2 linked regions of the Bradyrhizobium diazoefficiens genome follow. The protein of the gene in region 1 binds, or shares a complex with, the protein of each later gene. Links are inferred from orthologs where the notes say so. Each region holds a gene or a part of one and is shown on either strand. Other genes may lie near its edges. The genes, in order: tig and rpsG.

What was found.
Region 2: the proteins of tig (region 1) and rpsG are in contact, whole or in part, in a crystal structure (PDB 3GTY), measured with the Thermotoga maritima proteins. The link is inferred for Bradyrhizobium diazoefficiens from one-to-one orthologs. Residues at the interface, in WP_004081061.1 of Thermotoga maritima: Glu122, Val124, Val129, Leu130, Tyr133, Glu188, Gly259, Ile262, Tyr263, Glu266, Ser270, Glu273, Gln274, Glu277, Arg308, Gln311, Ile312, Ser315, Tyr316, Glu325, Arg329, Arg336, Leu363, Phe366, Trp367, Arg373, Leu377, Arg381, Leu384, Glu387; in WP_004081843.1 of Thermotoga maritima: Lys34, Lys52, Lys55, Glu59, Arg62, Gln63, Glu66, Asn67, Lys69, Val71, Arg95, Ala109, Lys110, Lys111, Gly112, Arg113, Pro114, Glu117, Glu121, Ile124, Ala125, Tyr127, Asn128, Asn129, Thr130, Gly131, Lys135, Asp139, Arg142, Met143.

Annotation. Positions count from the first base shown.
Region 1 is NZ_CP067100.1:3,800,683-3,803,831, reverse strand. The notes cover bases 319-3,149. They hold tig (trigger factor), read right to left. Parts: upstream 2,500-3,149; coding sequence 1,138-2,499; downstream 319-1,137. Other genes in these bases: JJB99_RS18020 (multicopper oxidase family protein), read left to right, coding at 2,914-3,149; JJB99_RS18035 (ATP-dependent Clp protease proteolytic subunit), read right to left, coding at 319-859. Outside these bases: JJB99_RS18040 (hypothetical protein), read left to right, coding at 1-156; more of JJB99_RS18035, read right to left, coding at 224-318. UniProt on the Bacillus subtilis protein: Involved in protein export. Acts as a chaperone by maintaining the newly synthesized protein in an open conformation. Functions as a peptidyl-prolyl cis-trans isomerase.
Region 2 is NZ_CP067100.1:3,421,342-3,424,374, forward strand. What follows is about bases 1-2,715. They hold rpsG (30S ribosomal protein S7), read left to right. Parts: upstream 1-980; coding sequence 981-1,451; downstream 1,452-2,715. Other genes in these bases: rpsL (30S ribosomal protein S12), read left to right, coding at 594-965; fusA (elongation factor G), read left to right, coding at 1,486-2,715. Also shown: more of fusA, read left to right, coding at 2,716-3,033.

The sequences.
Region 1 (3,149 bases):
AATACCGTGATTTCCGGCCTTGGTACGGGCGAAGTGATGGAAATCACCCCGGCGTTGCTGGATTGCCACGAAAACAAGCACGAAAGCGGAACTTTGTGCCTGTCGCAGCGCGCAAAACTGCGGTTTGCGCGCTTGCGAAGTGTGCTGTTAACGTGAACGCCGCCCTGAGGATACCGGGAAATCCCGAAAGATATTCCAGGGACCGGATTTGCGGTCGCAGCAGCTACGACGTCTTCGCCGGGGCCGGCTCCTCGGCGCGCTTGTCGATGACCTTGTCGACCAGGCCGAACTCCTTGGCGTCGTTCGCGGTCAGGAACTTGTCGCGTTCCAGCGCGTCCTCGATCGACTTGTAGGTCTGCCCGGTGTGCTTCACGTAGATCTCGTTGAGCCTCTTCTTCAGGTTCAGGATCTCCTGGGCGTGCAGCATGATGTCGGTGGCCTGGCCCTGGAAGCCGCCAGAGGGCTGATGCACCATGATGCGCGCGTTCGGCAGCGAGAACCGCATGTCCTTCTCGCCGGCGGCGAGCAGCAGCGAGCCCATCGAGGCTGCCTGGCCGGTGCAGAGCGTCGAGACCGGCGGGCGGATGAACTGCATGGTGTCGTAGATCGCAAGGCCCGACGTCACCACGCCGCCCGGCGAGTTGATGTACATCGAGATTTCCTTCTTCGGATTTTCCGCTTCAAGGAACAAGAGCTGCGCGACCGTCAGCGTCGACATGCCGTCCTCGACCGGACCGGTCACGAAGATGATGCGCTCCTTCAGGAGGCGCGAGAAAATGTCGTAGGCGCGCTCGCCACGGTTGGTCTGCTCGACCACCATCGGCACGAGGTTCATGTAGGTTTCAACCGGATCGCGCATGAGTCACCTAGGGGTTTTGGAGAGGCGGACATCGCCAATCTTGGCTGCCAGTCTGGGCTGGATGTGCCGGAAGGCCGATGGACGTCCCGTGATGCAGGAACTTTCGTAAAAGGGCGTAGCGACAGATATAGCCCAATTCGCGCCAGACAAGTCCCGAACGAATTAAGGCTTAATCCGTCAGGCAGTTGAAGCTGATTCGCGCAAAGAGGCCCAGCCGGCCATTTGGCTAGCTGGGCCGCTTTGCCGATCGTCCTTAACAGAAGGCTGTGTCAAAGCCTTCAGGCGGCGGTCTTGTCCGCCTCGTCGTCCTTGTAGAGGTCCTCGCGCGAGACCTTCTTCTCGGTGACGTTGGCGAGTTCGAGGATGAAGTCGACGACCTTGTCCTCATAGATCGGTGCACGAAGCTGGGCCAGGGCCTGGGCGTTGTTGCGATAGAAGTCCCAGACCTCCTTCTCGCGGCCGGGCATCTGGCGGGCACGCTCGATCACGGCGCGGCCGACCTCGTCGTCGGTCACGGTGATCTTGTTCTTCTCGCCGATCTCGGAGAGCACGAGGCCGAGGCGCACGCGGCGGTCGGCGATCTTGCGGTACTCTTCTTTGGCCGCCTCTTCAGTGGTGTCCTCGTCGGCGAAGGTCTTGCCGGCGGAATCCATCTCGGCCTTGACCGAGTTCCACATCAGGTTGAACTCCTCGTCGACCAGCGAGGGCGGCGCCTCGAAGCGATGCGCCTCGTCGAGGCGGTCGAGCAGCGCGCGCTTGACGCGCTGGCGCGTCGCACCGGCGAACTCGGCAGCCAGACGCTCGCGCGCGGCTTCCTTCAGCTTGTCGAGCGATTCAAGCCCGAGCGACTTGGCGAACTCGTCGTCGATCGCGATGTCCTGCGGCGCCTCGATCAGGGTTGCGGTGGTCTCGAACTCGGCCGGCTGGCCGGCGAGCTTGTCGTTCATGTAGTTCTTCGGGAACGACACCTTCAGCGTGCGGGTCTCACCAGCGCCGATGCCGATGAGCTGCTCCTCGAAGCCAGGGATGAACGTGTTGGAGCCGATCGCGACCTGGATGCCCTCGCCGGTGCCGCCCTCGAAGGCTTCGCCGTTGATGGTGCCCTTGAAGCTGACGGTGACGCGGTCACCCGACTCGGCCTTGGCGCCCTCGCCCTTCGCAGCATAGGTGCGGTTGGAATCAGCAATGCGCTTGATCGCCTCGTCGACGTCGGCATCGGAGACTTCGGCGACGGGCTTCTCGACCTGGAAGCTCTTGAAGTCGGCGAGCGCGATCGACGGCACCACCTCGATGGCGACCGTATAGGTCAGATCGGTCTTGCCGTTCAGCAGCTCCTCGACCTCGGCCTGCTCGCTCGGCATGGTGATCTTCGGCTCGGTCGCAAGGCGGAAGCCGCGCTCGGAGAACAGCTGCGTGTTGGTGTCGCGGATGGTCTGGTCGATGGTCTCCGCCATCACCGAGCGGCCATAGACCTTCTTCAGGTGCGTGACCGGCACCTTGCCGGGACGGAAGCCGTTGATGCGGACCTTGTCCTTGAGGTCGACGAGCTTGGCGCCGGCCTTGGCGTCGAGATCAGACGCGGGAACGCTGATCTTGAACTCGTGCTTCAAACCTTCCGAGAGGGTTTCTGTGACCTGCATGGCGTCCAATCTTCTTCTCGTTCGGTCCCGGCACATTGCGCGTCGGGACGCTGTCATTAATCGATCCGGCGCGAGGCGAATGCCTCAATGCCGGTGGTTCATCGGACCAGCTTTCCGCGGACAAACGTCCGCGAGGAAGCAGGTCCTCGTAATCCGTGCAAACGCGACAAGCGCTTGGTGCGGGCGGAGGGACTCGAACCCCCACAACTTTCGTCACTGGAACCTAAATCCAGCGCGTCTACCAGTTCCGCCACGCCCGCGTAAATTTGCATCAAGACCGGCCGCGATGCCGCGGGCGGCCGGGCTTATAGCATGTGCCCGACTGTTCGCAGCAAAAAAATGGCCGGTTGGAGCCCTGTTTGAAGTAGGCACGGCGGCTGGACTTATCCAGCGCGCCATGGTCCGGATCAGCACATGAAACTGAGGTTTTTTGACCCAACTCGACGCGAGGTTCTGGCCGGCCTCGGAGCCTCCGCGGCGGGGTTGATGGTCGGCGGCGCAGCCCCGCCGGTAACCGCCCAGGTGCTCCTTCAGGCCAAGCCGGCCACACTCGCTCTCAGGCCGGGTCAGCAAGCTACACCAATCTGGGAGCTTGCCGCCGCAAGCCATACCAGGGGTGTCCGCCTCAGGCGTGGCGACCGCTGCGAAGT
Region 2 (3,033 bases), 380 kb from region 1 along the record:
ATAAATGGATCGCAGGGGCGGCGGAACAGGCGACCCCTGCCCATCTGCGGATGGCGCAGTGAGTGCGGCAAACGGCGATTTCGATAGGTGCCAGAAGCGTTTTCCGACTGTCGTTTCGCTTGACTTGATCGATTCTCACTTATAGAAAGCGCCTCACTTAACGACAGGCGGTGAGCATCGCCAGCGTCGGAACGGGCCACCCGTTGATCCCCCAGGATTAGATCTGCAAGGGGTCACTTAAGACGGGCACCAACCTCGACGAATGCCGCTCAAACGCTGTCGATCATAGCTAGGCAATGCCAGTGCGATTTTAGTTCTCTTGAGCACGTTCTCTTGAGATCGAACTCGGATGCATGACCTCGGTGCGGGCCGCAGCGTTGCGCTGACCGGCCCGAATACTGCGGTCCTCTGTGGCGTCGAAGCGCTTTCCGCTCGTTGATGGAGCGGTTGGCGCAATTTCGCTTTGTGCGGATTGTTCCGTGCGAGGCGGCCCCGTCGGGCGGGTAGCGCGGCAAGAATTTGCGGTCCCGGTGACGGGCCGCGGCAAGACAGCGGACCCGTAAGGGGCCGCGATAACAAAGGGTAAGGCCAGGATGCCGACGATCAACCAGCTGATCGCTCAACCGCGTGAAGTGCAGAAGTCGCGCAAGAAGGTGCCGGCGCTCCAGCAGTCGCCGCAGAAGCGCGGCGTTTGCACGCGCGTCTACACCACGACCCCGAAGAAGCCGAACTCGGCGCTTCGTAAGGTTGCCAAGGTGCGTCTGACCAACGGTTTCGAGGTGATCGGCTACATCCCCGGTGAAGGCCATAACCTCCAGGAGCACTCGGTGGTCATGATCCGCGGCGGCCGCGTCAAGGACTTGCCCGGCGTGCGCTACCACATCCTCCGCGGCGTTCTGGATACCCAGGGCGTCAAGAACCGTAAGCAGCGTCGTTCGAAGTACGGCGCGAAGCGTCCGAAATAAGCGGGAACCAGCTCAATGTCTCGTCGCCACTCAGCGGAAAAGCGCGAAGTTCTTCCCGATCCGAAGTTCGGGAACATCATCGTCACGAAGTTCATGAACTCGGTGATGTACGCCGGCAAGAAGTCGGTCGCCGAAGGCATCGTCTACGGTGCATTCGGTCTCATCGAATCCAAGACCAAGCAGAGCCCGCTCGGCGTGTTCGAGCAGGCACTCGAGAACGTCATGCCGACGATCGAAGTGCGCTCCCGCCGCGTCGGTGGCGCGACCTACCAGGTTCCGGTCGAAGTTCGTTCGACGCGCCGTCAGGCGCTGGGCATCCGCTGGCTGATCTCGGCCGCGCGCGAGCGCAACGAGAAGACGATGACGGAGCGTCTCTCGGCGGAGCTCCTGGACGCATCGAACAACCGTGGGAACGCCGTCAAGAAGCGTGAAGACGTGCACCGGATGGCGGAAGCCAACCGCGCCTTCTCGCACTATCGCTGGTAACGGCGAAACAAACGGACTCGCAAGGAACACCCCCATGCCCCGCCAACATGCCATCGAAGACTACCGCAACTTCGGTATCATGGCGCATATCGACGCCGGCAAGACGACCACGACCGAGCGCATCCTCTATTACACCGGCAAGAGCCACAAGATCGGCGAAGTGCACGAAGGTGCCGCGACGATGGACTGGATGGAGCAGGAGCAGGAGCGTGGCATCACGATCACCTCGGCTGCGACCACCGCGTTCTGGAACGGCAAGCGCCTGAACATCATCGACACCCCCGGCCACGTCGACTTCACCATCGAAGTCGAGCGTTCGCTGCGCGTGCTCGACGGCGCCGTCTGCGTGCTCGACTCGAACCAGGGCGTTGAGCCCCAGACCGAGACCGTTTGGCGCCAGGGCGACAAATACAAGGTTCCGCGGATCGTCTTCGCCAACAAGATGGACAAGACCGGCGCGGACTTCTTCAAATGTCTGGCCGACATCGTTGACCGCCTCGGCGCCAAGCCGATCGCGATCCAGCTTCCGATCGGTGCCGAGAACAACTTCAAGGGTCTCGTCGATCTCGTGAAGATGAAGGGCATCGTCTGGAACGACGAGTCGCTCGGCGCGAAGTTCGACTATGTCGACATTCCGGAAGACATGGTCGACCAGGCCAAGGAATACCGCGAGAAGATGGTGGAAGCCGCCGTCGAGCTCGACGACGATGCTATGGCCGCCTATCTCGACGGCAAAGAGCCTGATGAGGCGACCCTGAAGCGTCTGCTCCGCAAGGCGGTGCTGACCGGCGCGTTCTATCCCGTGCTGTGCGGCTCGGCCTTCAAGAACAAGGGCGTGCAGCCGCTGCTCGACGCCGTGGTCGACTATCTGCCGTCGCCGATCGACGTGCCCGCGATCAAGGGCACTGACGACAAGGGCAATGAAGTCGTGCGCAAGGCCGACGACAAGGAGCCGCTGGCTCTGCTCGCGTTCAAGATCATGGACGACCCGTTCGTCGGCACCATCACCTTCTGCCGCATCTATTCTGGCGTTCTCCAGAGCGGCACCGGCGTCGTGAACTCGACCCGCGAGAAGAAGGAGCGCATCGGGCGCATGCTGTTGATGCATGCGAACAACCGCGAAGACATCAAGGAAGCCTATGCCGGCGATATCGTGGCACTGGCCGGCCTGAAGGAAGCGCGCACCGGTGACACGCTGTGCGATCCCGACAAGCAGGTGATCCTGGAAAAGATGGAATTCCCCGAGCCGGTCATCGAGATCGCGATCGAGCCGAAGTCCAAGGCCGACCAGGAAAAGCTGGGCGTCGCGCTGGCGAAGCTTGCTGCAGAGGATCCGTCCTTCCGCGTGTCGACCGACCAGGAGTCCGGCCAGACCATCCTCAAGGGCATGGGCGAACTCCACCTCGACATCAAGGTCGACATCCTGAAGCGGACCTATAAGGTCGATGCCAACATCGGCGCGCCGCAGGTGGCATTCCGTGAGCGCGTCACCAAGCGGGCCGAGGTCAAGTACACCCACAAGAAGCAGACCGGCGGTACCGGTCAGTTCGCCGAAGTGTCGATCGTGGTCGAGCCGAACGAG